3 regions of the Nonomuraea sp. NPDC005983 genome follow, and region 3 is predicted to be linked to each of the others. Evidence: riboswitches for the same ligand, from Rfam matches in the RefSeq annotation. Region 3 holds a riboswitch; each other region holds the start of a gene.
The links. Region 3 has a riboswitch for thiamine pyrophosphate ahead of ABZ297_RS19905 (cytosine permease). Riboswitches for the same ligand answer to the same signal wherever they lie in the genome.

Region 1 (10,273 bases), on a different contig from region 3:
CGATCGTGTTCGGCCGGCAGCGCGGGCGTTTCTCACCTGATCTTCATGATTTGCCGAGATTCGTCTGAGACGGGGCGGAGAGCGTTGAGGCGACCGAGTAACCTCGTCCGGGATGGTCCGCATGACACCAAGTAAGAGCAGGCTCGCCCTGGCGGCGATCGCCACGGCTGTCTCCCTCGCCGCCTGCACCTCGGCGACGGACCAGGCCGCCACCAGTGCGAGCGCGTCGACCGCGAGCACGTCCGCCCAGGCGGGGAAGGTGTCGGCGAACACCGCCGACGAGAGCCAGATCGCCACTGCGCTCCAGGCCGCCGGGGTGGCCAACGCCGAACGGTGGGCCAGGGAGGTCGTCGAGTACCGGCCCTACGACGCCGGCGACAGCGACCTGACGTCGCTGAGGCAGAACCTCGCCAAGTACAACCCGGGCGAGGAGACCGTCAACAAGATCGTCTCGGCGCTGACGCCATGACGCTACGCCGAGGGCTTCTGGCCCTGGTCCTCCTCAGCGTCATGGGCGCCGCGTTGGAACTCGCCGCCGAACGCCACTGGCAGACGGTGGAGCAGTTGATCCCCTGGGGAGCGCTGGCCCTGCTCGCGCTCGCGCTGGTGGTGCTCGCCGCAGGCGGATCCCCGAAAGCGGTGCGGGCGCTCGCGCTGGCCGTGCTGCTGGTGGCGATGTTCGGCGTCTACGCCCACGTGTCGGCCAACTACGACGCGGGCCTGCTCGACCAGCGCTACGCCGCCACGTGGGAGACTCTCTCCCCGCTGACCCGCTGGTGGTACGCCGTCAGCAAGTCGGTCGGCGCCGCGCCGCCGCTGGCGCCCGGCATGCTCGCCCAGAGCGCGCTGCTCCTGCTGCTGACCACCCTGACCCGCGCCCGCGTGAAGGAACCCGCCGAGAACGCCCACACGCCCGAACCGCTGCGGAACGCGCGGTGAGCAGCGCCGCGTACGAGATTTCGAAGGCCCTTGGCTGGGGAGGAGACGCACATGGACGCCGATGAGTTCTTCGGCAGCCACCTCGACCGCAACCCGATTCTCGGCATCTTCCGCAACCTCGATCCCGGGGCGACCGTGGAGATGTGCGAGCGGGCGTGGGAGTTCGGGGTCGAGCTGATCGAGGTGCCCGTGCAGACGCCGGACGCGCTGCCGTCCCTGCGGGCGGCGCTGGAGGTGGCGGAGCGGCGCGGCAAGAGCGTCGGAGCGGGGACGGTGACGACGGCGTCCCAGCTGAAGGCGGTCCGTGAGCTGGGCGTCCGGTTCACGGTCGCGCCGGGCTTCCACCCGGAGGTGGTCGCGGAGTCGCAGCGGGCGGGGCTGCCGCACCTGCCGGGGGTGGCCACGTCCACGGAGATCGCGACGGCCCTCGCCCACGGCTTCACCTGGCTCAAGGCCTTCCCCGCCAGGCAGCTGGGCGCGGGCTGGATCCGCGCGCAGCTCGCGCCGTTCCCAGGCGTCCGGTTCGTCGCGACCGGTGGGATCGACGCCTCCAACGCGGCCGCGTTCCTCGCCGCCGGGTGCCGGGGAGTCGCCGTGGGGTCCGCGCTGAACGATCCGGACGCCCTGGATCAGCTCCGAGAGGTGATCGCAAGGTGACGCCGGCCCGCTACGCCTGATCCCCTCCCCCGGCTCTGCCGCGCGCCACGACAGGAAGGGCAGCGGCTACTCCGGTCAGCCGGTCAGCCGGTCAGCCGGTCAGCCGATCGGCTGACCGGCTCAGCCATCCGGTTGGTCCGCCGGTTCAGCCGTGGTTCCAGGTGAATGGTCGATGCGAGGTCTGCCGTGGTGTTGCGACGCTGGAGGCTGTCCAGAGAGGAGCGGGTCTCCATGAACAACCGCAGCTCACGCCCTGCCGTGATCTCCGCCGAAGCGCTGAACCAGCCGCGCAGCCTGATGACGTTTCGCACCATGAAGCTGCTGGTGAGCGGCTACGTCGCCCTCAGCGTGCTCACGCTCGTGGCCGTCTACCTGCTCCGCCGTGATCCTGGGCTGGTGAACGACACGGTCTGGATACGCGGCGGGATCGTCGCCATCACCTCCGTCCTGATGCTCGCCTTCGTCGTCGGCACCGCCCGTGGCCGCCGCCGCGCGTATCTGCGGTTGCGGATCGCCTCGGGCGTCATGGTGGTGGCCATCGCGATCCTGGTCTCGATCCCGGGATTTCTGCCAATGTGGATGAGGATCGAACAGGGCGTTTGCGGGGTGCTCCTGGTGGGCGTCGTCGTGATCGCGAACGGCAGTCACCTACGCTCGCTGTTCGCCATCAGGTAGAACTGTTGGTCGCGGCTGGATGGACAGCTGGGAGCAACAGCTGGGAGCGGGAGCCATGGAGGAGGGCGCGGATGAGCAGTCCGGTGCCGCGCTGGTCTGCGCTGGTGACCGTCGGGCCGTACGCGTTGCTGGCGATCCTGATCGGTGTCACGGTGGCCAGCAAGCGATCGCAGGGCGAGTCCCCGCTCATCGATCTGGCCCTGTGCGCGCTGGCCGCGGCGTGGATGTTGTGGGTCTTCACGCTGCATCCCGCCTGGCGCGAGCGTCCGCCCGTGATGGCGGTGTTCTTCACCGTGCTGATCGTGATCATGTCTGTCCTGGTGATCAGGAACCCGTGGTTCGGGTTCTTCACGCCAGCGGGGTACGTCTACGCTTTCAGGGTCCTGCGCTGGCCGTGGGAGGTGGCCGGCGTCGCCGCGGTGGCGCTGGTGTCGGGCACGGCGCAGGCGTACGGCATCGACAAGACCACCTGGATCGGCCTGGTGGCGTACGCCGCCGTCGTGGTCGCGAACATCGTCCCGATGTGCGGCTTCGCCTGGTTCGCCCGGCGCAGCGCCCTGCAGAACGATGAGCGCGAGCGGGCGCTCCAAGAGGTGCGCGAGGCCAACCGCAGGCTGGCGGCGACGCTGGCGGAGAACGCGGCCCTGCACGAGCAGCTGCTGGCGCAGGCGAGGGAGGCAGGCGTGCATGACGAGCGGCAGCGCATGGCGCGAGAGATCCACGACACCCTCGCGCAGGGGCTCACCGGCATTGTCAGCCAGCTGCGCGCGGCCGCGCACACCGGCGAGGATCCGGCCGGATGGCGCAGGCACATCGAGGCCGCGACCACGCTGGCGAGGGAGAGTCTGGCGGAGGCGCGGCGATCGGTGCACGCGCTGCGTCCCGAACCGCTGCAGTCGGCGCGCTTGAGCGAGGCGGTGGCGGGCGTGGCCGAGCGTTGGTCGGCCCTGCACGAGATCCCGGTCCAGGTCACGACGACCGGCACGGCGCGGCCGCTGCTGCCGGAGGCTGAGGTCACGCTGCTCAGGACCGCGCAGGAGGCGCTGGCCAACGTGGCCAAGCATGCGCGGGCGACCCGGGTGGGGGTGACACTGTCATACATGGACCATGAGGTGGCCCTGGACGTGCGCGATGACGGCGACGGCTTCGATCCGGCCAGGCTCGGAGACGATGCCGCCGGTGCTCTGCGTGCCGACCACGGCGGGTTCGGCCTGGTCGCGATGCGACAGCGGATCGAGGGCCTGTCGGGGACACTGCAGATCGAGTCGGAGCCGGGCATCGGTACGGGGATCTCGGCCCGCGTCCCCGCCGAGCGGGCGGGGGTGTGCGCGTGAACCGCCCCGGCACCGCGATCAGGCTGCTGATCGTGGACGACCATCCAGTGGTCAGGGACGGTTTGAGCAGCATGTTCGCGCGCGACCCGGAGTTCGAGGTGCTCGGAGAGGCCTCCGACGGAGCCGAGGCGGTTCGGCTGGCCGAGGCCCTGGAGCCGGACGTGATCCTGATGGACCTGCAGATGCCCGGCGTGGACGGAGTGAGTGCGACAAGGCAGCTCACCGAGCGCGGAAGTGACGCCCGCGTGCTGGTGCTGACGACGTATGACACCGACAGCCACGTGCTCCCCGCGATCGAGGCCGGCGCCTCCGGCTACCTCCTCAAGGACGCTTCCCGCGACGAGCTGCTGCGGGCGGTCCGGGCCGCGGCCCGAGGTGAGTCGGTGCTCGCCCCCTCGGTGGCAGCCCGGCTGATGAGCCGCGTACGCGCCTCTGCCCCGGGGCCGCTCAGCCAGCGTGAGGTCGAGGTCCTCCAACTGGTGGCGGCCGGGGCCACGAACCGCGAGGCGGCGGCCAAGCTGTTCATCACCGAGGCCACCATCAAGTCTCACCTGCTGAACATCTACGCCAAGCTCGGGGTGAACGACCGCGCCGCCGCCGTCACCGAGGCGTTCAACCGGGGGCTGCTCGTCCCGCGAACACCGGAACAGCGCTGACGCCCTCGCCTTCCGCGCTCAACCAGCGCGGACGCCAGACGTAGCCGCAGGTAGCTGCGGGCCCTACGGTCCGTCCTGGAGCTGGTCGCGGCGGGAGCGGGGGGCGGCGCGGACGTGGATGCGCTCCCCCTGCCGCCCGAAGAGGCTGAGGACTTCGACGGGGCCGTCGCCGGTGCTGCCGAACCAGTGCGGCAGGCGGGTGTCGAACTCGGCGGCCTCCCCCGGGCCCAGCATCAGGTCGCGGTCGGCCAGGATCAGACGCAGGTGTCCGGAGAGGACGTAGAGCCATTCGTAGCCCTCGTGGGTGCAGGGCTCGGGGGTGTTCCGGCCGGCCGGGATGACCATCTTGAAGGTCTGCAGCGGGCCGGGCTGCCGCGTCAGGGGCAGCACGACGTTGCCGTTCACCCTCCTGGGCGTGAGGCGGACGCGGGGATCGCCGACTTCGGGGGCGCCGACCAGCTCGTCCAGGGGAACCTGGTGGGCCTGGGCGATGGGGAGCAGGAGTTCCAGGCTGGGGCGGCGCTGGCCGGACTCCAGCCGCGACAGCGTGCTCTTGGAGATGCCGGTGGCCTCGGCCAGGGCGGCCAGGGTGACGCCGCGCAGGGTGCGCAGGCGTTTGAGGCGGGGGCCGACCTCGGCGAGCGCCTGGGCGATGGCTGGTGAGTGCTCCACATCTCCCATTGCACCGCACTTGTCCCGGAAACGGCAACAAGGATTGCCGTCAGCGGGCCGAAGGTCGCAGGCTGGGGGCCATGAGCGAGACGACGAACGACATGATGTACGACGTGATGGTGGCCGGCGCCGGTGCGGCCGGGCTGAACGCCGCTCTGGTGCTGGCCAGGGCCCGCCGCCGGGTGGCGGTGGTGGACACCGGGGAGCCGCGCAACGCCCCGGCCGCGCACATGCAGGGCTTCCTGTCCCGCGACGGGATGCCTCCGGCGTCCCTGCTGGAGGTGGGCCGGGCCGAGGTGGCCGGGTACGGCGTACGGTTGATCGACGGCCGGGTGGATCACATCGACGACCACAGCGACGGCTTCCACGTGCACCTGGCCGGGGGCCCGGTGCTCAGGGCCCGCCGCATCCTGGTGGCCACCGGGCTGCGCGACGAGTTGCCCGAGCTCCCCGGCGTGCGGGAGCGGTGGGGCAGGGACCTGCTGCACTGCCCGTACTGCCACGGCTACGAGGTCCGCGACGAGCCGATCGGCGTGCTCGGCACCCACCCGGGCGCGGTGCACCAAGCGCTGCTGCTGCAGCAGTGGTCGGCCGACATCGTCTTCTTCCCGCACGCTCTCGACCTGACCGGCGAGGAGCGCGAGCGGCTGGCCGCCCGCGGGGTCCGCGTCGTCGACGGCGAGGTCAAGCGGCTGATGGTCGACGGCGACCGGTTGCGCGGGGTGGAACTGGCCGACGGCCAGGAGGTGCCGCGCAGCGCGGTGTTCGTCTTCCCGCACATGGTGCCCCGCGACGCCCTGCTGACCGGCCTCGGCTGCGAGCGAGACGAGAACGGCTGGGTGCGCACCGACCCCTCGGGCCGCACCAGCGTGCCGGGGGTGTGGGCGGCGGGCAACGTCGTCAATCCGCGGGCTCAGGTGGTCACCGCGGCCGGCATGGGGTCGGCGGCCGCGATAGCCGTCAACAACGACCTGGTCGAGGAGGAGGTCGCGCGGGACGTCGAGGACTACCTCGCGGCGGACCCGCGCTGATGGCCGAGCTATCCGATCACTCGCCCTGTCCCTGCTGATGTTCTCTTCGGCACGAGGAAGATCCCCGGCCAGGGGACCACTCCCGGAACGCGCGCCGTGGAGCTCATCGCGGCGGAGTCACCCGAGCCAGCGCGCGGTGGGCCAGGTTTCGAGCCGCCACGCGCTGTCCCAGAACATCCACTCGTACTCGGTCGCCCGGCAGAACGCCTCCGCCATGGCCTGGCGTGTCGCGGGGTCGGCGGAGGCGGCCAGCCGGTCGACGATCGCTTTGGCCTGCTGCACCGAGGCGGCGAAGTTCGCGTCGGAGTAGGTGGCGATCCACGCCTGGTACGGATGGTCGCTCGTGCCCGCCGTGCGTTCCAGCAGCGCCGCGCCGACGTCCTGGTACACCCAGAAGCACGGCAGGACCGCGGCGGCGAGCACGGGCAGGGGCGCGGCGAGCGCCGTGGCCTGAAGGAACGACGAGTAGGCCAGGCAGGTCGGCGAGGTGGCGACGCCCGCCACCTCGTCGGCCTTCAGCCCGAACTCCTCGAGGTAGCCGGTGTGCAGGGCGCGCTCGACGGCGAGCGCCGTGTGCGCGCTGCCGGCGAAGAACGTGGCGTCGGCGGGGTCGGTGGCGCGCACCGAGGCCGTCGCGAGCACCTTGGCGTACGCCACCAGGTAGCGGCCGTCCTGGACGATGTAGAACGCGAAACGGTCCCTGTCGAGGGTGCCGTCGCCGAGGGCGGCGTTGAACGGATGGCTGTGGATCGCGTCGAGCAGTTTGGCCGTGCGCGCCCAGATCTCCTCGCAGAACATGCGACGTCCCTTCGCTAGTACGAACTAGATCAGGTTCTACGGGTGTGATCTCAGCCCGGCTCTCCGGGCACCCCGCGTCGCGATCGACAGTAGCAGAGGATCAGACAGGCCACGGTTGACCTCAAGTTGAATTGAGGTTCTATGCTCGGGCGCCGTGTCGTAGATGTGCCATGACCGATGGCGCCACCCAGGTTGCTTGATCGCGCGAAGTGCCCCCTGGTTGACTCCTCCTGCTATATGAGGAGGAAACGACGATGTTAGCCAGAACGCTGATCGCGGTAGCTGCGCTGGCGATCCCCCTGGTCGCCGTCCCGCCGGCCGTTGCGGACACCCCACCGCCCGACGCGGCCGCCGCCAAGAGCGTGACGCTGATCACCGGGGACCGCGTGACCGTGGACGGTGACCGTGTCGACTTCGAGGCGGGTCCCGGCAGGAAGGATGTCCGGTACGTCACGGAGGGCACCAAGGACGACTGGACGCTCATCCCGCTGGACGTCGCCGGCGACGTGGCCAGGGGTGTGCTGGATCGCCACCTGTTCCAGGTTCCCCGGTTGATCGCGGATGGGCTGGATGACGCCTCGGTCAAAGGGCTGCCGCTGATCGTGCAGTATCGGGACGGGGCCGCGCCCATGACCGCCCTGTCCGGCGCCCGTACGCTGGCCTCGATCAACGCCGTGGCGGCCACCGCTCCGCGCGAGCGGGCCGTGTGGACGCAGCTCGACCAGGACAGCTCGGTGGCGAAGGTGTGGCTGGACGCGCCCGTCAAGGCCTCGCTCGACCGCAGCGTTCCGCAGATCGGCGCGCCCGAGGCCTGGCAGGCCGGGTTCACCGGCGAGGGTGTCAAGGTGGCTGTGCTGGACACCGGCGTCGACGACAAGCACCCCGACCTCGCCGGCCGGGTGGAGGCCGCGCGGAACTTCACCGACAGCCAGGACGCCGTGGACCGGAATGGCCACGGCACCCATGTGGCCGCCACGATCGCCGGTCAGGGCGTCGCAGGGACGCCCGCGCGCAAGGGTGTCGCGCCCGGGGCCCGGCTGCTCAGCGGCAAGGTGCTGAACGACCGCGGCAGCGGCAGCGCCTCCGGCATCATCGCCGGCATGGAGTGGGCCGCCCAGCAGGGCGCCAAGATCGTCAACCTGAGCCTCGGCCACCCGGACGAGCCCGGTCTCGACCCGCTGGAGCAGGCCGTCGAGCGCATCTCCGCCAGCAGCGGTGTGCTCTTCGTGATCGCGGCGGGCAACGACGGCCCGGGCGCGAGCACGCTCGGCAGCCCGGGCAGCGCCGACTCGGCGCTCACGGTGGGCGCGGTGGACTCCGAGGACAAGCTCGCGAGCTTCTCCAGCCGAGGCCCCCGCGTGGCGGACTTCGCGATCAAGCCCGACCTGACCGCCCCCGGCGTGGACATCACCGCCGCCCGAGCCGGCACGACCGGCTACATCGCGTACTCGGGCACGTCGATGGCCACCCCGCACGTCGCCGGCGCCGCCGCCATCCTGGCCCAGCAGCACCCCGACTGGACGTGGCAGCAGCTCAAGGCGACCCTGGTCGGCTCGGTCAAGCCGGGTGGGCCACTCACCGAGAACGGCGCCGGGCGGGTGGACGTCGCCAAGGCCGTCAAGCAGACCGTCACCGCCGACGCCGGCACGCTGTCCTTCGGGCACCTGCGCTGGCCGTACGAGGACAAACCCATCGAGCGGACCCTCACCTACCGCAACTCCGGCACCGCGCCGGTCACGCTCGACCTCGCTCTGGACGCGCCCGAGGGCGTGTTCAAGCTGGGCGCCACGCAGGTGACCGTGCCCGCGAACGGTACCGCGGCGGTCACCGTCACCGCGCAGGTGAAGTCGTCCAGCCCCGGCGCCTTCCCCGGCCGCATCACCGCGACGGGCGGCGGCGTCACCGCCTCCACCCTGGTCAACCTCTCCACCGAGGCGGAGAGCTACGACCTGCACGTGAAGATGATCGACCAGCTCGGTACGGTCCCCGACCGCCCGGACGACTACATGCCGATGACGCTCATGCCGGAAAACGGCGGCGACCCCATCAGCATCGGCGTCAACCACGGCGACAGCGAGGGGCCCGTCCGCGTGCCCGCGGGCCGCTACCTGGCCTATGCCGTCCTGCGGACCGCGTTCCCCGACGGTCACGTGGAGGTGAGCGTGGTGCCGGTCCCCGGCCTGGAGGTCAAGGCGGACCGGGAGCTCGTCTTCGACGCCCGCGACGCGCGGCTGCTGAACGTGGCGACCGACCACGCCGACGCCAGGACGGCCGGGGAGACCTTCACCTTCATCCAGGACCGCAAGGACGGCCAGCAGTGGGGGGCGCGGTTCTCCCTCGACCGCTTCTCGCTGCCGCGGAACGTCTCGCCTGATCCGCTGCGTTTCCGCGTGTCGCCCACTGAGGGAAAGGCGCCCGGGTTCCGCTTCGAGACGTTCACCCAGCTGGCGGCCCTGCGCGCCGACGGCAGGTTCACCGACACGCCCTACCAGTACAACCTGCTGCTGCGCAGGGAGGGATCCGTGCCGGGAGCGTTGAAGGTGCGTGATCGCGAGCTGGGCACCGTACGAGCGCACATGGCCACCCTTCGGGCCGACGCCACGGGCGCGTTCGGCGCGGCACCCGTCACCGACGGCCCCGCCGGGTCCTACACCTCGTGGAGCCAGGCGGTCGTGTCGTTGCCGGCCACGCCGACCTGGTACTTCACGCCAGGCATACCGTGGCGGCGCTCCATCGAGACCATGCCGAACGGGCGTCTCCACCAGACCGACGAGTACGCCGAGGCCGACTCCTACCGGGCCGGCCGTACCGAGAAGGAGTGGTGGAACACGGGCGTTGTGGGCCCGGCCCTGCCGAGCACCGCCACCGTGACCAGGAACGACAAGGCCTTCACGCTCACGCGCATGCCGCTGTGGTACCCACCCCGTCCCGGTCGCTCCGCCGTGAGCAGCGACTACGGCAGCGGCACCACGACGCTCCTGCGTGACGGCCAGGTCGTGGGGACGGCCAACAAGCTGCCCGGTACGGTGACCTTCCCCGTCGAGTCCGGTTCCGGGCGTTTCCAGCTCGTCCTGGACGGCACGGTCGACCCCGAGGCCAGCGAGCTGTCCGCCAAGGTCAGGACGGAGTGGTCGTTCACCTCGTCGGGTGCCGGTCCCGTGCCGCTGTTCGTGCTGCGCGCCTACCCCGAGCTCGACCTGGACAACGCGACCAGGCCCGGGGTGCTCGCGCTGCCCCTGCGGCTGGAGCGCATGACCGGGGCGACCCGGCCGCTGTCCCACGTCGGCGTCGAGGTGTCGCGCGACGGCGCCTCGTGGATCCGGGCCGTGGTCGTGCCCACTGGCAAGGACACCTGGAAGGCGATTGTTCCGGTCCTTCCGCGGCAGGGGGAGTTCGCGTCGCTCCGCCTCACGGCGCGTGACACGGCGGGCACCTCGGTCAGCCAGACCGTGGAGCGCGCCTTCCGCGTGCGCTGAATCCGTGCGGGGGTGCCGCGCGTGGCGGCACCCCC
Region 2 (10,273 bases), on a different contig from region 3:
ACGGCGGGCTCGTCACCGCCTGCTCCAACGCGTTCTACTCCTCGCCCAACAACGCCCTCGCCCCCGGGCTGGCCCGCCACCAGGCGGAGGGCTGGGAGACCGCGCGCCGCCGCGAGGAGGGCAACGAGTGGCTGGTCATCCGCCTGGCCGGGCGCGGGCTCGTCACGCTGGCCGAGATCGACACCACGAACCTGCTGTTCAACGCCCCCGGCTGGCTGTCGATGACGGGCCTCGACGGCGACCAGGAGACCGAACTGCTTCCCCGGACCCGGCTCCAGCCCGACACCCCGCACCGCTTCCGGCTCGCCCCCGCAGGCCCCGTGACGCACGTCCGAGTCGACATCTACCCGGACGGCGGCCTGGCCAGAGTGCGCCTACACGGCCACCTGGCCTGAGCCCGCGCGCCCGGCCTGGGCTGGAGGGTGCACAGGTGTCCGCGCCGCCTCCCTGCCGCCTCCCTGCCGGTCACTGCCAGAGGAACACCTGGGCGCCGGCGGGGCGTTCGCTGTTCGGGGTCGGGCGCTGGAAGTGGACCACGCCGTCGCCCACCAGCTTGCGCACCTGCACCTTGAAGCCGAGCTGCTCCAACTCGCGCTTGGCGTCGTTGACGTTCTTGCCCATCACCGCGGGCACCAGCCGGACGTCCTGGTCGTCGCGGCCCTCGTTGTCGCCGCGGGTCCAGTAGTCCCAGAAGTCGGTCTGGCAGCGAGCCACGGTGATCATCGCGGCCGCTCCCCGGTTGACCTCAGCCTTGGCCTTCGGCGACTGGGCGATGACCGTGCAGGGCTCGGCGTCGTCGTCGACCTCGTTGACCTGCACCTGGAAGCCCTGCTGCCCCAGGTAGGCGGCGGCCTCGTCCTTCGGCATGCCGCCGACGTCGGGCATCACCATGCCCGCGCTGACGTAGATGTTGACCCGGGTGCCTTCCTTGACCCTCTCGCCGACCTGCGGCGAGGTCCGGATCACCTTGTCGCGCTCGATCTGCTGGTCCGCCAGCCGCTTGACCTGGCCCACGGTCAGCCCCGCGTTGGCGACGGCGATGCGGGCGTCGGCCGCGGACATGCCCTCGACCTTCGGCACCACGATCCGCTTGGGGCCGAGCGAGGGCACCAGCGTGATCACCGCGCCGCTCTCGACCTCCTGCTTGGCGACCGGGTCGGTGCTCAGCACCAGGCCCTCGGCGATCTTCTCGTCGTACTGGCCCTCGGCCTCGCGCACCTGGAAGCCGAGCCCGGTGACGTTCTGCTTGGCCGCCGCCAGGTTCTTGCCGACCAGGTCGGGGACGGCGACGTAGGCGGTCTGGGAGAAGTACCAGCCCGTCAGCGCCACCGCCACCACCATCACGCCGGCGAGCACCACCAGGAACCAGTTCGGCCTGAACCCGGAGCTCTTACGCGGCTCGGGCGGCGGCGCGACCTCGGTGCGCGGTTGGATCAGCGTGTGCGCCGGCGCCACCGGCGGCCTGGTCTGAGGAGGGTGGGAGTGCGCCCCGGAGTGGACGCCCGAGTGCGCGCCCGAGTGCGACAGCGGCGGGTTCGTCAGCCTGGGCAGCATCCGGTGCGCGTCGACGGCCGCCACCAGCATCGCCGTCGCGTCGGCCGGACGGTCCTGCGGCTCGCGGGCCGTGGCGTGCGTCACCAGCGTGTCGATCAGCGGCGGCACCTCGGGCAGCAGCGACGACGGCGGCGGGACCGTGTCGTGGACGTGCCGGTAGGCCACCGACATCGGTGTCTCGCCGTCGTACGGCTGCTGGCCCGTGACCAGCTCGAACAGCATGATGCCCGCGGCGTAGACGTCGCTGCGCACGTCGGCGCCGCCGGTCGTCACCTGCTCGGGCGACATGTAGCCGATCGTGCCGATCATCACGCCTGTGCGGGTCTGGTTGGTGGCCTCGATCGCCCTCGCCAGACCGAAGTCCACGACCTTGACGCGGCCGTCGCCGGTCAGCAGGACGTTCTCCGGCTTCACGTCGCGATGGACCATCCCGGCCTGGTGCGCGGCCCCCAGCGCGGCGAGCACCGGGATCATGATCTCCAGCGCCTCGCGGGCGGGCAGCCTGCCGCGCTCGCGCAGGATGTCGCGGAGCGTCTTGCCCGGCACGTACTCCATCGACAGGTAGACGACGTCGCCGTCGGTGCCCTGGTCGAAGACGTGCACCACGTTGGGGTGCGAGAGGCTGGCGACGGACTTCGCCTCGCCGATGAAGCGCCGCACGAACGCGGGGTCCGCGGCCAGCGAGCCGTGCATGACCTTCAGCGCGACCGTACGATCAAGCCGTATGTCCAGCGCGAGGTAGACGGTCGCCATCCCGCCCCTGGCGATGCGGGACTCGATGCGGTAGCGCCCATCGATAAGTCGCCCGACCAAGGGGTCCGCCGTCGTCGTGTCCACCCCGCTGAGTTTACGGGCGTTTCGCTACTGGCAGGGCCTGACCACCCGAAACCGATGCCGAGCCGTGCCCCTTGGAACGCGCCCACCACGAAGGGAGCGGGACATAACGATCCGTCCACCGCACCAACATCACCACACCCCGCCGAACGGACCCATGCGCGGGAACGAACGCCCGGCCGGCGACGGGGTGACACCCCTCTCCGGGAGAGGAGCGCAAGGTGGTTCCGAGCGGGACGCCCCCTCCTGCCGGCGGGGCCGGAGGGGGCCAGGGGCAGGGGCGTTGGTGCGGGGTTCAGGGCGTGGTCGGGGAGGACGCCTCGGCGTAGCGGCGGCGGGGGATGCGGCCTGCCTGGTGGGCGAGCCGCCCGGCCTGGACGGCCGCCTTCATGGCCGCCGCCATCAGGTCGGGCCGCTGCGCCCTGGTGACCGCCGTCGCCAGGAGGACGGCGTCGCAGCCCAGCTCCATCGCCAGCGCCGCGTCGCTCGCCGTCCCGATGCCCGCATCGAGGATCACCGGCACCGAGGCGGCCTCCACGATCAGCTCGATGTTGTGCGGGTTGCGGATGCCGAGCCCGGACCCGATGGGCGCGCCGAGCGGCATCACGGCCGCGCAGCCCGCCTGCTCCAGCCGCCGGGCGAGCGCGGGGTCGTCGCCGATGTACGGCAGCACCACGAAGCCCTCGGACACGAGCCGCTCCGCCGCGTCGAACGTCTCGATCGGGTCGGGCAGCAGTGTCCGCTCGTCGGCGATGACTTCCAGCTTGACCCAGTCGGTGCCGAGCGCCTCGCGCGCCAGCCGGGCCGTCAGCACCGCCTCCCCGGCCGTGAAGCAGCCCGCCGTGTTCGGCAGCACCCTGATGCCGCGCTCGCGCAGCACGTCCAGGACGGAGCCGCGGGCCGACGGGTCCAGCCGCCGCATGGCGACCGTGGTCAGCTCGGTGCCGGACGCGACCAGCGCCTGGTCGAGCACCTCCAGCGAGGGCGCGCCGCCCGTCCCCATGATCAGCCGGGACGAGAACTTCTCCCCGCCGATGATCAGGTCATCCACCTTGCACCGCCGTGAGCACCTCGACGGTGTCGCGGTCGCTGAGCGCCGTCGTCTCCCAGGTGCTCCGCGTCACCACCTCGCCGTTCACCGCGACCGCCACGCCGGTGGTGGCGGTCGTCAGGGTCTGGACGGCCTGCGCCACGGTGATGCCGTCGGGCACCTCCTGGGCGGCCCCGTTGATCGTCACATTCATGAAATATCCCGATATCTCAGGGGTGAGCAGAGCTGCGCCAGCTCGCTCTCCTCGCCTTGCAGCATGGCCGCGGTGAGCGGAGCGAGCAGCACCCCGCCGCGGTGGTGGCCGGTGGCCAGATGCAGCCCCGGCGTCGCGCTCGGCCCGATCAGCGGCACGTTGTCAGGCGTGCCGGGACGCAGCCCGGCCACCATCTCGGCCACCTCCAGCTCGGTGACGCCGGGCACCAGCTCGCGGGCGTCGCGCAGCAGCTCGTACACGCCGCCCGCCGTCACCCGCCGGTCGAACCCGAGCTCCTCCTGCGTGGCCCCCACGACCAGCTCGCCGTCGCCCCGCGGCACCAGGTACACAGACGCGCCGTGCACGGTGCCGCGCACGCACCGCCCGAGCAGCGGCTGGGGGGACCGCAGCCGCATGATCTGCCCCTTGACCGGCCGGACGGGCACCTCGGCCAGCTCGGCGCTCCACGCCCCCGCCGCCAGGACGACCCGCTCCGCCCGGATCTCCCCAGGCACGTCGCCGCCTCCCGGGATCTCCGCAGGGACGCCGTGGCCGGGCCCGATCGCCGTGGGCACACCGTGGCCAGGCGTGGTCTCCGGCGGGCCGGGCGGGGCCAGCCGCACGCCTGTGACCGCACCGCCCTCGCGGATCAGCTCGGTGACGCGCGCCCGCACGAGGGGCACGCCCCGCCGCTCCAACGCGACGAGCAGCGCGGCGGTCACGCGGCGCGGGTCCACCCACGCGTCGCCGGGGGCCAGCACGCCGCCACGGACGGACGGCGCCAGCATCGGCTCCAGACGGCGGCACTCGCGCCCGGTGAGCCGCTCGACCGGCAGCCCCAGCTTCTCCATGAACGTGGCCAGCTCGTCGAGCGCGGCCAGGTCGTCAGCCCCGAACGCCACGTCGAGAGTCCCGTCGGAGCGGAGATCCAGCCCGCCGGCCTCGGCAGTGGGGAGCGCGGAGGAGCCGAGCACCCCGGCACGGGGGCCGGGCCCGCCTTCGGCGCAGGGCCCCGGGGCGGGGCGGGCGAGGCCGGTGGTCGGGAGGCCGGCGTCGGCGATGAGGTCGGCGGCGAAGGACGGCCACCTGCGCAGAGCCGCCATCCCCAGGCGGAGCAGTGGCTCCTCGGTGTAGGTGACCTCGCTGACCGGCGCCAGCATGCCCGCCGCCGCGTGCGACGCGCCCGAGGCCGGAGCCGGGTCGACGACGGTCACCGGGCGGCCGGCGCGGGCCAGGCGCCAGGCCACCGACAGCCCGATGATCCCGCCACCCACCACGACCTGCATGTCCGCTCCCTTCGCCGGCATGATCCGGATCAGGTGTCTTGCGGTCGAAGGCCCGGTCAAGCCTTCCTCTCAGCCCGGTAACGGCCGGACTCCCGCGCGTCTTACGTCTTCAGCCTAAGGCCTCGGGGCCACGCGCCGGCACGGGCCCCGTTATGGTCATGAACGTGAGACATGTCGTGGTGGTGGGAGCGGGGCTGGCCGGGCTCCGCAGCGTCGAGGCGCTGCGCGGACGCGGGTTCGACGGCAGGATCACTCTGATCGGTCAGGAGCGGCATCGCCCCTACGACCGTCCGCCGCTGTCCAAGGCGGTGCTGCTCGGAACCGCCGACTCCAGCTTCGTCGACGCCGACCTCGACGCCCTGGGAGTGGACTTCTGGCCGGGCGTCTCGGCCAAGGCGCTGCGCGAGGGCGTCGTGGAGACCACCGAGGGCGAGCTGGGCTACGACCACCTCGTCATCGCCACCGGAGCCGACCCGATCACGCTGCCCGGAGACGGGCCGCAACACGTCCTGCGGACCCTCGACGACGCGCTCGAACTGCGCGCCAGGCTCGTCCGGGGAGCGCGGGTGGCGGTCATCGGCGCGGGCTGGATCGGCGCCGAGGTGGCGACGGCGGCCCGCCGCGCCGGCTGCGCGGTCACCGTGATCGAGGCCGGGCCCACCCCGCTCGTCCACGCCGTCGGCGCCGAGATCGGCGCCCGCACCCAGCCCTGGTACGAGGGCATCGACCTGCGGCTCGAGACGATGGTGGCGTCCGTCGACGAGGGCGGCGTCGAGCTGGTCGGCGGCGAGTTCGTCGACGCGCACGTGGTGGTCACCGGCATCGGGGTGCGCCCGGCGGTCGAGTGGCTCGCCGGCGCCGACCTCGACCTGCACAACGGCGTCGTCACCGACGAGCGCCTGCGCACGTCCATGCCGGGCGTGCTCGCGGTGGGCGACTGCGCGGCGTGGTGGTCGCGCCGCTACGGGACGAGGCTGCGGGTCGAGCACTGGGACACCGCGCTCAACGCCCCCGAGGTGGCCGCGGCCACCATCCTGGGCGAGGAGGCGGTGTACGACCCGGTTCCGTACTTCTGGTCGGAGCAGTTCGGGCACATGGTGCAGTACGCCGGGCACCATCCGGCGGGCGAGCGCCTGCTCTACCGGGGCGAGGCAGGCGGCAAGTGGTCGGCCTGCTGGCTCACCGCCGACGACACCCTCGCCGCGGTGCTCGCCGTCGACCGCCCCCGGGACCTCGTCCAGGGGCGCAGGATCATCGAGGGCGGCCACCGCCTCGACGCGGAACGCCTGGTAGATCCAGATGTCGCCCTACGGGATTGTGTTGTTTGAGCATGGGTGCCATGTGGTAGTTGTGGGTTCGTGACGCTTTCTGTTGCACAGATCGACCGGGAGACCGAACAGCTCATCGACGAGTGGCTCACTCTCCCCCAAGTTGCCCAACGCCTGGACCTGTCCATGGGGCGGGCCAAGCAGCTCTTGAAGGACCACAAGCTCCTCGGCGTGAGGCGTGGTAGCGGCGGGCCTCAGGTGCCCGCGGTGTTCATTGATGGAAAGGACGTGACGAAGGGCCTGTCTGGCACGCTGACCGTGCTGCAGGACGCCGGATACGACGACGTCGAATCGCTGCGCTGGCTCTTCACACCAGACGAATCACTGCCCGGTTCGCCCATCGAGGCGATCAGGGCCGGACGTCATACCGAGGTCAAGCGGCGTGCCCAAGCCCTCGCTTTCTGACGCGCGGCTCTACCTCTGCACCGACGGCCGCCGTGATCGCGGCGACCTCGCACAGTTCCTCGACGCGGTGCTGGCCGGTGGCGTCGACATCGTCCAACTGCGGGAGAAGGGGCTGGAGGCGCGCGAGGAGCTCGCGCTCCTGGAGGTGTTCCGCGACGCCTGCGACCGGCACGGCCGGCTGCTGGCGGTCAACGACCGGGCCGACATCGCCGTCGCGGCCCGTCCCGACGTGCTCCATCTGGGGCAGGACGACCTTCCCGTGACCGTCGCGCGAGAGATACTCGGCGACGACATCCTCATCGGCAGGTCCACCCACTCCACCGCAGAGGCTTCCGCCGCCGCGGTGGAGGAGGGCGTCGACTACTTCTGCTGCGGCCCCATCTGGCCCACGCCCACCAAACCCGGCCGGCACGCGCCCGGCCCGCCGCTACTCAGGCACGCGGCGGCGCTCGGCACGGACCGGCCGTGGTTCGGTATCGGCGGCATCGACCTCAGCAATCTCGACGAGGTCATGTCGTACGGGGTCAGCCGGGTCGTGGTGGTGCGCGCCATCACCGACGCCGACGATCCGGGCGCGGCAGCGGCCGAGTTCGCCAAGCGCCTGGCCCGCTGAAACGGCCAGGCGCTCGCCACCGAGCGCCTGGCCACTGGACGGAGACGTCAGGCGCTCGGCACCAAGCGCCTGACGCTCGCCGAAGGCCGCCCCGCGCCCGGCAGCGGGCGCGGGGGGTCAGGTAGTGCGCGAGGTCGCCGCGATGGCCAGCTCCGCCAGCGCGGCCCGGGCCTCGGCGGTGATCGGAGCCTGCTCGAGGGAGGCGAGCGCCTCGCCGAGGTAGTCGCCGATGAGGTCCTCGCACTCCTGGAGCGCGCCGGTGCCGTCGATGATGTCGCGCAGCGTCGTCACGCCCTGCTCGTCCAGGGCGGGGTCGCCGAGCAGGCGGCGCACCGTCGCGGCCGCCGCGGGGGAGGCGGCGGCCAGGGTGCGGGCCACCAGCATCGTCCGCTTGCCCTCGCGCAGGTCGTCGCCCGCGGGCTTGCCGGTCTGCGCGGGGTCGCCGAACACCCCCAGGATGTCGTCACGCAGCTGGAACGCGATGCCGACGCGGGTGCCGTACCCCTCGCACAGCTCGTCCACCCACGGCGCCCGCTCGCCGGCGGCGAGCACCAGGCCCAGCCTGAGCGGCTGCTCCACGGAGTACTTGCCGCTCTTGAACAGGGCCACCCGCAGCGCCGACTCGAACGTGCCCTCGCCGTGCGCCTGCTCCAGCAGGTCGAGGTACTGGCCGCACATCAGCTCGGTGCGCATGTGGTCGTGGACGGGCTGCGCCGCCGCCAGCGACCGCGCCGGCAGGCCGCTGGTGCGCCACATCTCGCCCGACCAGATCAGCAGCAGGTTGCCCAGCAGGATCGCCACGCCCTCGCCGAACTGCTCCGCCGACCCGTGCCAGCCGGACTTCTCATGCAGCGTCTGGAAGCGGCGGTGCGCGGCCGGCATGCCTCTGCGCAGGTCGCTCTTGTCCATCACGTCGTCATGCACCAGCGCGCTGGCCTGCAACAGCTCCAGCGACGCGGCGGCGGTGAAGATCTCGGGGACGTCGGTGCCGCCCGCGCCGCGCCACCCCCAGTAGCAGAACGCGGGACGCAACCGCTTGCCGCCCGACAACAGTTCGTGCGCGGCGGTCCGGAGCGGTTCGAGCTCCTCGTCCACGGGGGTGGGCAGCTGCCGTTCGACGAACTCCCTCAGCGAACGATCTACCTGTGCGCGCAGGGTGTCCATGCTCGCGGCGTCAGTGGTCATGCCCCTGAGCGTAGTAGCCGGGTGGAGAGACTCGGATCTCCAGGCAGCTCTGTGCCCGCTGGCTCCTGGCTGGTCGCGGTAACCTGGGGCCATGGCGCTTGGTCGACCTTCCATCCTGCCCGATCGTGTTCCCACCGTCCGCGAGCTCCTCGCCTCAGGTGGCCGGTCGTTCTCCTTCGAGTTCTTCCCGCCGAAGACCGACGAGGGGGAGCGGCAGTTGTGGCGGGCGATCCGCGAGCTGGAGTCGCTGCGTCCCACGTTCGTGTCGGTGACCTACGGGGCGGGCGGGTCCACCCGCGACCGCACCGTCGACATCGTCGAGCGGCTGGCCCACGACACCACCCTCACCCCCGTCGCGCACTTCACGGCGGTCAACCACTCGATCCGCGAGCTGCGCCACCTCGTGGGGCGCTTCGCCGACGCGGGGGTGCGCAACATCCTGGCCGTGCGGGGCGACCCTCCCGGCGACCCGGGCGCCGAGTGGATCAAGCACCCCGAGGGCGTGCTCTACGCCGAGCAGCTCGTGCGGCTGATCCGGCAGGCGGGCGACTTCTGCGTGGGGGTGGCGGCCTTCCCGTTCAAGCATCCGCGCTCGCCGTCCGTCGAGTCCGACACCGAGTACTTCGTGCGCAAGTGCGAGGCCGGGGCCGACTACGCGATCACCCAGATGTTCTTCCAGGCCGACGACTACCTGCGGCTGCGCGACCGGGTGGCGGCACGCGGGTGCGAGACGCCGATCATCCCGTGCGTCATGCCGGTCACCCAGATGAGCACGATCGCGCGCTCGGAGCAGCTCTCCGGAGCGCCGTTCCCGCCGGATGTCGCGGCCCGCTTCGAGGCGGTCGCCGACGACCCGGCCGCCGTCCGCGCGCTCGGCATCGACCACGGGGCCGAGCTGTGCCAGCGGCTGCTCGACGAGGGCGTGCCGGGCATCCACTTCATCACGTTCAACCGGTCGAGCGCGTCGCGCGAGGTGTTCCAGCGGCTCTCGCCGGCGGCGCTGCCCGCCTGATCGCGTTGTGACGCTTTGACACCCCATCCTGTACGGCAGGCCACCTGGGCGCCTACCGCCGTACGGGGCTGAGGGCCTCCAGGGAGACGGCCTCTGACCCGCACGTGGCCTGGCACCGTTACGGCTCGTTCCTGGCCATCTGGGGGGTTGGCTCAGCCGTCCGAGGGGCGGCTCTCCCAGGGCTTTGGAGGGGCCCGTCACCCGCCCGCAGGGGGATCGGGCGGGTGACGGGGCTGCGAGAAGTGGCCCTGGGTTGAACCTTGGTGACTTTCCGTAGTTGGAATTGCCCTGGGCGGCGGCTGTCAAACTCCTGGTAATGGAGGCCTTACGGGAGAGGCAGGGGCCGGCCGACGATCGCGTAGCGCTCGAAGCCGCCAGGGAAGACGAACTGGGTCAGCAGGTCCGTGAAGCCCATGCTGGCGTACAGGTGGCGGGCGGCCGTGGGCTGGTCGTGGGTCGACAGGACGGCCGAGCGCTCGCGGCGCCCCGCGCAGAGCGTGGTGATCATGGCGCGGCCGATGCCCTTGCCCTGGAAGTCGGGGTGCACGTGGACCTCGGCGAGCTCGAAGGCGTTGCCGAGCCAGGCGTCGGCCGCCTCGTCTCCCACCCGCTCGTGCAGCGCCCGGTAGACCACGTCGTGCCACCACTGGCCCGGAGCGCCCCGGAAGCCGTACGCGAAGCCCACGACCTTCGGCGCCGCGCCGCCCGCAGAATCGCGCAATTCAGCGAAATAGCACTGAAAGTGGGGATAAGTCCCGTGGTTACGCATGATGGTGGTGCGACCGTGGATCTGGTCCTCGGGCGGGCGCATG
Region 3 (10,273 bases):
TCCAGCGTCAGCGTGACCCCGACGCGGCCGGGAGGCCGCGTCCGAGAGCTCCGTCACCGCGCCCCGCTTCCGGCTGAAGCGGGGCTCTGCGCACGAGCCCCGATCCCATCTCCTGATCGAAGGGCTCATGATCGATTCTCTCGTCACATTCGTCATCGGCGTGTCGGGCGGCAACGCCGCTCTCGGCATCGTGCTGTTCACCCTGACCGTCCGGGTCCTGTTGCTGCCGCTCGGCGTCAGGCAGGCGCGTGCCGCCCGCGTCAAGGAGCGGCTGGCTCCCAAGCTGCGGGAGCTGCAGAAGCGGTACGGACGCAGTCCGGAGCGGCTGTCCAAGGAGATGTCGGCGCTCTACGCGAAGGAGGGCAGTTCGCCCTTCGCCGGGATCCTTCCCGGGCTGGCGCAGGCGCCGTTCATGTGGCTGATCTTCCGGGTGGCCACGCATCCCACGGCGCTGGCCGGGCACCAGCTCTTCGGCGCTCCACTGGGCCAACAGGTCGCGGGTGTCGTGGCTAATTTCGGTCTGGTCAGCTGGCCGGTTTTGGTCTTTGCGGTGGTCATCGTGCTGATCGCGGTCGTGGCCTGGTTCGCGTCCCGAAGGATCAAGGTTTCCGAGGAGCAGCCGGAGCTCGTGCGGAGGCTGCTGCCGCTGCTTCCGTTCGGGGCCGTGCTGGCCGCGACGGTGCTCCCGCTGGCGGCCGCGCTCTACCTGCTCGTCTCCACGGCGTGGACGGCCGGGGAGCGGGCCGTACTCGCCGCCCGGCCGCTCTGAGACCGCGGCTACCCGGCCTCTCTCAGGGCGTGGACCTGCCCGTTCATCTTTCCGTTGGGGGCGGGCAGGATCGCCCACACCGTGGTGGTGTCGCCCTCGTGGCGGACTCCCCAGCTCTCCGCGACGTACTCGACGATGCCCAGCCCTCGTCCGCCGAGGGAGGACAGAGTGGGGCGGGACGCGCGCGGCTCGGTCGCCGCACCGCCATCGCTCACCGCCACCTCTACATGATCTTCGCTTCGCAGCCAGGCCACCCTGACCATCCCTGAGGGCAGCGGATGCGCGTGCCTCAGGGCGTTGCTCAGCAGCTCGCTCACCACGAGGACGGCATCGTCGATCGCTGGGGCGAAAACCCCGCAATCCTGCAGGTCAGTACTTAGACGCTGGCGGGCGACGGCGACACTGGACGGCGCGTACGGCAGCAGCACCACGCTTGACACACCCACCTCCCCGCTCCCAGTGCCCCCCGTGGGAACACACCCCGGTACGACCGAAATGCCCCGTTACTCAATCCCAGAAACCGCATCTCGATCACAGCTTGTACACATTGGACGATAGATCAGCGCATCCGTGACCACCTCGTTACCGCATCGGTGTGTCGGATCCGATAGTGGGAGCACGGCCCATGACGAGCTTCATCCTGGTGCCCCCTCCGGGGCGCGGATGCGCGCTCACCTCTCCGCCCTGGGCCCTGGCGAGGCTACGCACGATGTAGAGGCCGAGCCCGACGCCGCCGAACCTCCTGCGGTCGCCGCTGTCGGCCTGGACGAACCGCTCGAAGATCCGCTCGCGGTCGTGCGCCGCGATGCCGACCCCCTCGTCGTCGACCACCACGATCACCGTGCCGTCCTCCGCCCAGGCCTGGACGCCGATCAGGCCGCCCTCAGGCGAGTACTTGAACGCGTTCTCCAGGAGCTGCCCGAGGACGATGTCGGTCGCCAGCGCGTCACCCCGCACGGGCGGCAGGCCGTCGGGGACCCGCACCTCCACCCGGTGCCTGTCGGACAGCACCGGCAGGCCGAGCGTGGCCGCGCTGATCCGTTCGGCCAGGTCGAACGTCTCCACCCGCACGGCCGGCTCCTCCGCACCCGCGCGAGCGCCGAGCAGTAGGTGGTCCATGAGCTGCGCGAGCGACCTGGACCGCTCGGCGATGGTGTGGACGGCCGAGCGCCGCTCGTCGTCGCTCAGCTTGTCCCAGCGTGCGGCGAGCGTGCTCGCGAACCCGCGCACGATCGTGATCGGGGTCCGCAGCTCGTGGCTGGTGGTGGCCAGGAACAGATCCTTCGCCTCCTCCAGCGCCTTGGCCGTGGACACGTCCCGGAAGTCGACGACCAGCTCGCCCGTCTCCTCGATACGCGCGCTGACCACGTCCAGCCAGCGGCCGGTGTCGAGCTGGAAGGTCAGCTTCTCGCCCGGGTCCGGCACGGGGAAGGGCGGGTGCCCGCCGATCACGGAGTCGGCGGGCATGGCGGTGATCTCGGCCGCGGCGGGGTTCCAGCGCAGCACCCGCCCGGCGCCGTCGAGCACGGCGATGCCGTCGGCGCTGGCGTCGAAGATCGCCCGCTCGTGCGCGCGCTGGCGGACCGCGTCCTGGTAGGCCATCGCATTGCCGACGGCGATACCCGCGTGCCCGGCGAGCAGCTCCAGCAGTTCCAGCTCCACATGGCCCGGTTTGCGCCTGGCGAACAGCGCGTACAGCGCCCCGTAGGGGCGGCCGCCGACGGCCGCCAGGCCGAGCGCGATCGTGTGCAGGCCGCTCAGCTCGGCCCACACCAGCTCGTCGAGCCCCTGCGACTCCAGCATGACGGTCTTGCCCGTACGTAAAAGCTTGCCGACCAGGCTCGTGTGCAGGTCCGTGACGGTGCCTCTGATCGAGTCGGGTAGCTGGTACGTGCTGACCAGCCGGAGCAGGTCGCCCTCGATGAGCACGAAGCCGCCCGCGTCGGCGCCGGTCAGCTCGGTCAGGCTGGCGGAGATGCGGTCGAGGACCGCCGGCAACTCCAGCTCGGCGTTGATGTCGCCCACCACGTCCGTGAGCCTGCGCACCAGCCGGGCGCGGCGGGCCATGCGCTGCCCGGCGGCCTCGTCGGCCTCGGCCAGGTGGTGGACGCACACGTACCCCGCCACCGAGCTGCCCTGCCGCAGCGCGCTGATGTCGACCCGCAGGTCGAGCACGGTGCCGTCGCTGCGTACCCGTTTGGTGCGCAGCGACACCTGCCCGCCCGTCCGCACGCGTTCGAGCACCGCGTTGTGCTCCGCCGTCAGCTCGCCCGGGACGATCGGCACTCTGCGGCCGAGCACCTCCTCGGCGGTCCAGCCGAAGAGCCGCTCCGCGGCGAGGTTCCAGACGAGGACGGTCTGGTCCCTGTCGAGCGCGACCACCGCGTTGGGCGAACTGGCGAGTACCGCACTTGCTGTTTCCTGGTCACTACTGGCCCTGTAGTCCCCCACACCTCCATAGTGCCTGTGGCGTCGTGCCGCCGACGGGCGATCCGTCCGATACGCTGCGGTCACGGCTTTCCGAGGAGGGTGAGGGTATGTCGAGCAATGACCTCGATGCCCTGTTGCGGGTTACCTCCTCCACATATCGCGGAGAGGCGCCGCCCGACATCGCATTCGGCACCTACGACGGAGCCGTCGGCAGGCTGGTGCTGGCCGTGACGGGCAAGGGCCTCGCGGCGTGCAGCTTCGAGCCGGAGAACCGGGTGTTCGAGCAGATCATCCGGCACGTCGGTACGTTCGTCGGCCCCGATCCCGGCAGGCTCGACCCGGTACGCAGGGAGCTCGACGCGTACTTCTCGGGCCGGCTGCGCACCTTCGCCACGCCGGTCGATCTGGCGCTCGCCACGCCCTTCGCGCGTACGGTGCTGCAGAAGACGATGGCGGTGCCGTACGGCACGACCACGACCCTGGAGGAGATCGGCGAGCGCATCGGCAGGCCGCGCGCGCTGCGCGCGGTCGGCAACGCGGTCGGGGCCAACCCCGTCTGCGTGATCGTGCCGTGCCACCGGGTCGTGCACGCCGACGGCGGGCTCGGCGACTACGCGGGGGGCGTGGCCGCCAAGCAGCACCTGCTCAACGTCGAGAGGCGCGCCTCAGTAGCCCGATGAGCAGCGTCACGAGCGCGGCCACCACCGCCGCGCCGAGCGCCCCGTTCATCCAAGGCTGCCTGGTGAAGCCGATGGCCTCGCGGGCCGACGCCCAGAACGCGTCCCAGGCCTTCAGGGTGGGGGTCGAGGTGGTCAGCCAGTAGGCGACGAAGCCGAGCGCCCAGGGCAGCACCATGGACCACCGCGCGGGAGCGTCCTCGGCGGTGTTCCACCAGGTCGAGCCGCCGAGCAGGAAGTAGTCGACGGCGAGCACCGCGAACATCGGCACGAAGACCGCGCCGATCACGCCGAGGAACGCCCCGTACGAGGTCACGTCCACGATCAGGGCGATGACGACCGTGATCACGCCGATGGCGGTGGAGAAGATCCGCCGGTCCACCCTGGGCATGAGGTTCTGCAGGGAGACGGTGGTCGAGTAGACGTTGGCGAAGGACTGGTCGGTCTCGCGCAGCACCAGGATGCCGAAGAACAGCGCGCCGAGCGGCGCCGCGATGAACGGCTCGAAGACGGCGGTGCTGTCCTGGAAGACCGCGCCGGCCCCGGCGATGGCCACCGCGTAGACACCGAGGCCGAGGCAGGCCACCTGGGCCAGGGTGTAGCCGCCGACCACGCCGGTGAACGCGGCGCGGCTGGAGCGGGAGTGCCTGGCGAAGTCGGCCGCCATCGGCACCCACGAGACCGACAGCGCGATCACGTAGTCGACGGCGGGGGCGAAGGCCGTCCAGGACCCGCCGGTCTGCGGCTGCGCCTTGCTCAGGAAGACCACGGCGAACCAGACCAGCGCCACGATCACGCCGGCCGTGACGTACCTGCGCAGCAGCCTGATCGCGCCGAGCGGCCAGATCGTCAGCGCGGTGGTCAGCACGCCCGCGGCGATCACCCACACCTGGTAGGGCACGGAGGTCCCGAAGATCGCCGTAGCCGCCTTGGCGATCACCCACAGCTCGAACGCCCCCCAGCCGAGCATCTGGACGATGTTCAGCACAGTCGGGACGTAGGAGATCCGCGTCCCGAACAGGCCGCGGAGCAGCACCATCGCGGGACGCCCCGTCTGCGTGCCCGGCACCGCCGCCAGGCCCACCATGGCCGTGCCGATCAGGCTGCCGACGAGCGCCGCCACGAGCGCCGCGGTGAGGCTGAGCGGCGTGCCCTGGAGCGGGTCGAGCAGAAACAGCGCGCCGGAGAAGCCGAGGAGGCTGACCCCGAGGTTGGCCCAGAGCGCGCCCTGGTCGAGCACGCCGAGGGTCTTCGGGGGAGCCTCGTCGAGGGTCAGCGGAACTTCGTTGACGCCATGCGTCATCGCACACTCCCTACGCCGGCATTACCCGGACAGGTTCATGCGGTCGGCGACGGCTTCCAGTCGCCCTCTCAGCCCGATAGCCCCGAGCTCCCGCGGTTGGACGTGTAACGAGCTGCGATCACCCCAGCTCGCGCCCCAATGATGCACCATTCGCCCGCATTCAACTACCCCACCCCCGGCTACTCCCCTGCGCCCGCTCCTCCCGCGTGATCAAGACAGGGGACTTGCTCACCTACGTCAACAAGGAGGACGTCGGCGACGTCACGCTCATGTGGTCGCGCACATGCAAGGCGGCCTGGGGCGTGATCAAGGTTTCCCCGCGGGCGACCGGTGCCATCCTGCTCGCCACCGATCTCAAGGAGAAGGGGAAGACGTCCTACCGCAGGTATACGGCGGGCAAGGGCGGACGTCACTGGGGGCCGATGTTGGCGGTGGCCCCCCGGGAGATGCGTGTACGCCTGGGCCGAGGCGTCGACCGGCCGCACCGTGAAGGACTCCGGGCATGGGCAGACCGCGATGGCGTGCCCGGGTCTACCCGGTGAGCCCTACCCGGCCTTTCACGCCGACCACACGGCGTCGCCTCGGCCGCTGACTCCCCGCTACGGCGGTTCGAACGGAACCGCTCGCACCGCGGCTACCGCACGGGGACGGCGAGCTCGCGGCCGCGGTAGAAGCCTTCCCGCTCCGCGACGACATAAGGGGCCATGGCCTCACGTCGACGCGTCTCGGCCTCGGAGGTCCGCCAGGAGTCGCACGCTTCCTTGGTGTCCCACAGCGACACCCCGGTGATCTCCTGCTCGTCCTCGGACCAGTACGCATAGGCGTGGCGCAGACCCTGCGGGTACGGGCTCGGGCGCCATGCCCTTTCGAACTCCTCCAACATGCCCGGTTTGATGCGGCGCGTCGTCACCCAGACGAAGTGCTCCCTCATCGCAGCCTCCTCCGGAACTCCGATTCGGCTTGATGCGCTCTCTCCATCCACCATAGTTCGCTGCTGGGCCCTCCCCCGGTCCTCGATCGCTCCCGGCCCTGTGGGCCCTATTGCCCCGCCGCCCAGAAAGCTGATGCTCTGCCACAATCCGTCAGCATGAAGATCACGCGTAGCCGAACGGTAGTGATCGCTTGCGTGCTCGGGCTGGCGGCGTGCACGGCCGAACCATCACCGGTGGCCGGCCCGCCGGCTTCAGCGGGCCGACCGAAGACGTCCGCGTCGAGCGCGGCACCGCAGTCGTCCCCGACGGCCTCTCCGGTTTCGACGCCTGAATGGCAGTCGGTGGAGCCGGACGGTGAGCAGTACGCCACCGCTCTGAACGATGTGGCGGCGACGGGTCCAGACACGGCCTGGGCGGTCGGTCATCACGCCGGCGCGGAGGACGAGTCTCCCCGGGGAGTTCTGGTGCGCATGGACGGCCTGCGATGGCGAGCCGAGCAGAACATCTGGGGTCGCATCTCCGGCGCGCTCAGCTCGGAGTTGAGAGCAGTGGACGCCGACGACTCCGGCAACGCCTGGGTCGTCGGCAGCGTCGATGCCATGGGTGAAGACGGCCCGGATCTCAAACGGTTCCCCTTGGCCTTGCGCTGGGACGGCCGAAACTGGGAGATACACACGCCCTTCAAAGACGCCTGGGACCTGCACACGTCCTTCAAAGACCGCAAGGATCATTGGCTGACCGACCGACTGACCGACGTCGCCGTGGACGGCCGGCGAGCGGCTCTGATCGGGCTGCGCGGCCTGGAGTCCGCCGGTGAGATCAGCTCGCCCACCCTGTTGACCTGGAACGGCAGGCGTTTCAGCAGGCGGGAGTATCGGCGTGGAGGCAGGTTCAACGCCGTGGACGCCGGAGCGGGGCACATCTGGATCGCGGGCATGTCGTCCAGCGGCCGATGCACGGACTCGCACCCGGCGATCTGGCACAGCGCGTCCCCCGGTGGCGCGCCGACGCAGATGAGGCTGCCCTGGCTGGGACGCGGCTCGTTGCGGCATATCTGGCAGAACGGCCCGTCCGACGTGTGGGCGGTGGGCGAGACCGGCACCCGGTGGGCCTGCGACCAGGACGGTCCGGGCGGACCGCTGGTCCTGCACTGGAATGGAACCTCCTGGAAGAAGATCAAGCTGCCCCGGTGGAAGGTGACGCTGCAGAGCGTCACCGCCTTCGCCGCTGACGACGTGTGGGTGGCCGGTGTCGAGTACGGCGGCGACGATGAAGCCACGCGGGTCACGTTGCTGCGCTACAACGGACGACGATGGACCCGCGACTACCGCGGCGTCGCCGGCGGGGTCTGCGGTGACGGCTTCACGATCACTCGTGCCCCCGCCCCCTCCCGTCTCCTGCTGGCCGGGAGGGCGGGCTGCGGCGACGACGAGAAACCCTCCCTCCACGTCCGCCGTTAGGCCGTGTCCGGAGTTTGGATCTTAGGTGGGTCGGAGGCTTCGCATCCAGAGGATGGCGCCTCGCAGGTGGAGCCCGGCGAGGTAGCTGTCCGGGGTCTTGTCGAAGCGGAAGGCCGGCCCACGCCGCTCCTTGATCTGAAAGGGCGACCAAGATCTTCAGGACACCAGAGGCCGGTACATGTACGGGGTCGTGGTGGTCAGCTGCGCGAACCCGAGCCGCAGCAGGATCGGACGGCTCTCGCTGGACGCGTCGACCTGCAGGTAGCGGTAGCCGCGCTCGGCCGCGATGCGGGCACGGTACGCGATCAGCGCCCGGTAGACGCCCCGCCCGCGCCAGGCCGCCACGGTGCCACCACCCCAGAGCCCGGCGAAGTCGACGCCGGGTTGCAACTCGATCCTGGCCCCGCTCACCGGCACGTCACCGGCCATCGCGACGACCGCCGCGAGGGACTCCGGCCGCTCGGCGAGCCGGGCGAGCAGTTCCTCCCTGAGCCCTGGGGCCGACTCGCCGAACGCCCGGTCGTGGGCCTCCATCAGCAGATCCACCCCGGCCTCGTCCTCGACGGGACGCAGGTGCACGCCCTCGGGCGGCCGGGCGTCCGTGGGCACATCGCCGACCCGGGCGACCATCAGGGACTCCTCCGGCTCCGCCGTGAAGCCGGCCGTCAGCAGGCGGTCGGCCAGGTCGGCCGGGCGGTCGTGGGCGTACAGCTTCCACTCGAACGCGCGGTTCAGCGAGGTGAAATGCCGCACCTGCTCAGCTATCGCCGTGTCGGCGGTGGATTCGTCCAGATCAGACCAGAGCACGCCGTTCCAGCCGCCCTCGGCGGCCTCGCGGACCACGCCGCCCGCCCGCTCGCCCTGCCCTGCCCGCACCTGGCGGTCGAAGGCCGCCAGCACCTCGTCTCGATTCACCGGCCCACTCCAGCACCGGAAACCGGCGCCGGGCAACCGGATTTCAGACCGAGGCCGCTACCAGTGGCTTTCAGGCCACGAACGGGGGCTGGCCGGTCTCGCTGACCATGGGACGCCGCGCGCCCTCCCACGACTGCATGCCGCCGCCGACGTTGACCGCGTCGCGGCCGAGGTGGTTGAGCCACGCGGCCACCTGCTGCGACCTGCCGCCGACCCGGCAGACCACGTAGACGGTCTGGTCGGCGGGGACCTCCTCGACCCGCCCCTGGATCTGCGTCATCGGGATGTGCACCGCCTCGGGAGCGTGCCCTGCCACCCACTCCTCCTGTTCGCGCACGTCCAGCAGGAAGCCGTCGGCGGGGACGTCGCGCGCTGCGATCTCGGGAACCGTCATATCTCCATCATCGCGTGTCGCGCGTGGTGAACGGGACGGACTGCGGCAATCGGACGGTGCTCCAACCTGCGCTACTTGAGCAGCCGCGACAGCCGGCGGTCGGCCAGGGGCTTGCCGCCCGTCTGGCAGGTGGGGCAGTACTGCAGCGACGAGTCGGCGAAGGAGACCTCGCGGATCGTGTCGCCGCAGACGTCGCACGGCTGGCCGGTGCGGTTGTGCACGCGCAGGCCGGACTTCTTCTCGGCCTTGAGGTCCTTGGCCGCCAGCCCGTGCGCCCGCTCGACCGCCTCGCGCAGCGTGGTGACGATGGCCTCGTGCAGGTCGGCGATCTGCGCGTCGGTCAGCGTGGACGCGATCTTGAACGGCGACATCCTGGCGGCGTGCAGCACCTCGTCGGAGTAGGCGTTGCCGATGCCCGCGATGACCTTCTGGTCGCGCAGCAGGCCCTTGATCTGGGTGCGGTTGCCGCTGACGATGCTCTTGAGCGCCGCCGGGGTGAAGGACTCGTCGAGCGGGTCGGGGCCGAGGGCGGCGATGCCGGGCACCTCATCCGGATTTTTCGTGACATAGACGGCTAGGCGCTTCTGCGTCCCCGCCTCGGTCAGCTCGAAGCCCGGCGCACGACCCTCGTCGTCGGGGGCCAGCCGCACCCTGACCGCGAGCGGCCCCTTGCCCGGACGGACCGGCTTCGCCCCCGACAGGTCCTCGCGCCAGCGCAGCCACCCCGCGCGGGCCAGGTGGATCACCAGGTGCACCCCGTCGCAGTCGAGGTCGAGGAACTTGCCGTGCCTCGACACGCCCGTGACGGTCAGCCCGCCGAGCGCGGTGACCGGCGGGTCGAACGTCTTGAGCGCCTGGATCGCGACCACGTCCACGCCCAGGATGGTGCGGCCCACCGCCTGCTCGCGCAGGAACCCGGTGAGCGATTCCACTTCGGGAAGCTCCGGCATGCCACCAGGGTACGTGGCGTCGTCCACAGCCTGTGGACTGTCAGGGCACGTCCCAGAACGCCAGCTCGTGCGCCATGCCCTCGGTGAACAGCGCCTCCGCCCGCGCCGGGTCGGGGCCGGCCTCGTCGATCATCTCGGCGATCCGGGCGGCAAGGGCCGCGAACCCCGGATCGGCGTAGGTGTCGACCCAGGCCCGGTAGCGCGGCTCGGTGGGCGGGTTCTCCGCCAGTTTCCTGCCGAGCATCGAATACCCCCACATGCAGGGATAGAGCGCGGCCAGCCCCTCCCCGTACGAGGCCGCCGCCTCCAGCAGGAAGGACGTGTACGCCGCGCACGCGGGCCCCTTGGCGGCGCCGTCCAGATCGGCCCCGAACCGGGCAGACAGCGACCTGTGCAGGTCCAGCTCGTCGTGGAAGGTGGTGTGCGCCAGATCGACCAGGTCA

Region 1: another riboswitch for thiamine pyrophosphate. It lies ahead of tenA (thiaminase II); the one in region 3 lies ahead of ABZ297_RS19905 (cytosine permease).
Region 2: another riboswitch for thiamine pyrophosphate. It lies ahead of ABZ297_RS38025 (FAD-dependent oxidoreductase); the one in region 3 lies ahead of ABZ297_RS19905 (cytosine permease).

What each region holds. Positions count from the first base shown of each region.
Region 1 covers NZ_JBEXUP010000068.1:8,373-18,645, forward strand. Annotated here, with positions in the region: gene ABZ297_RS26880 (hypothetical protein) at 122-469, shown strand; gene ABZ297_RS26885 (hypothetical protein) at 466-939, shown strand; gene ABZ297_RS26890 (bifunctional 4-hydroxy-2-oxoglutarate aldolase/2-dehydro-3-deoxy-phosphogluconate aldolase) at 991-1,596, shown strand; gene ABZ297_RS26895 (hypothetical protein) at 1,828-2,271, shown strand; gene ABZ297_RS26900 (sensor histidine kinase) at 2,343-3,605, shown strand; gene ABZ297_RS26905 (response regulator transcription factor) at 3,602-4,261, shown strand; gene ABZ297_RS26910 (XRE family transcriptional regulator) at 4,325-4,933, opposite strand; gene ABZ297_RS26915 (NAD(P)/FAD-dependent oxidoreductase) at 5,014-5,964, shown strand; gene tenA (thiaminase II) at 6,082-6,762, opposite strand; TPP riboswitch at 6,752-6,847, opposite strand; gene ABZ297_RS26925 (S8 family serine peptidase) at 7,017-10,238, shown strand.
Region 2 covers NZ_JBEXUP010000138.1:1,578-11,850, reverse strand. Annotated here, with positions in the region: gene alc (allantoicase) at 1-395, shown strand, start outside; gene pknB (Stk1 family PASTA domain-containing Ser/Thr kinase) at 466-2,391, opposite strand; gene ABZ297_RS38035 (thiazole synthase) at 2,684-3,439, opposite strand; gene thiS (sulfur carrier protein ThiS) at 3,432-3,632, opposite strand; gene ABZ297_RS38025 (FAD-dependent oxidoreductase) at 3,629-4,918, opposite strand; TPP riboswitch at 4,908-5,024, opposite strand; gene ABZ297_RS38020 (FAD-dependent oxidoreductase) at 5,077-6,246, shown strand; gene ABZ297_RS38015 (Rv2175c family DNA-binding protein) at 6,277-6,651, shown strand; gene thiE (thiamine phosphate synthase) at 6,629-7,264, shown strand; gene ABZ297_RS38005 (polyprenyl synthetase family protein) at 7,382-8,449, opposite strand; gene metF (methylenetetrahydrofolate reductase [NAD(P)H]) at 8,541-9,461, shown strand; gene ABZ297_RS37995 (GNAT family N-acetyltransferase) at 9,787-10,273, opposite strand, start outside.
Region 3 covers NZ_JBEXUP010000042.1:7,739-18,011, reverse strand. Annotated here, with positions in the region: gene ABZ297_RS19930 (DUF6412 domain-containing protein) at 1-77, shown strand, start outside; gene ABZ297_RS19925 (membrane protein insertase YidC) at 128-769, shown strand; gene ABZ297_RS19920 (ATP-binding protein) at 778-1,215, opposite strand; gene ABZ297_RS19915 (PAS domain-containing sensor histidine kinase) at 1,352-3,220, opposite strand; gene ABZ297_RS19910 (methylated-DNA--[protein]-cysteine S-methyltransferase) at 3,307-3,879, shown strand; gene ABZ297_RS19905 (cytosine permease) at 3,845-5,179, opposite strand; TPP riboswitch at 5,170-5,283, opposite strand; gene ABZ297_RS19900 (hypothetical protein) at 5,386-5,721, shown strand; gene ABZ297_RS19895 (hypothetical protein) at 5,814-6,110, opposite strand; gene ABZ297_RS19890 (hypothetical protein) at 6,582-7,571, shown strand; gene ABZ297_RS19885 (GNAT family N-acetyltransferase) at 7,728-8,486, opposite strand; gene ABZ297_RS19880 (rhodanese-like domain-containing protein) at 8,557-8,880, opposite strand; gene ABZ297_RS19875 (DNA-formamidopyrimidine glycosylase family protein) at 8,952-9,830, opposite strand; gene ABZ297_RS19870 (TenA family protein) at 9,871-10,273, opposite strand, start outside.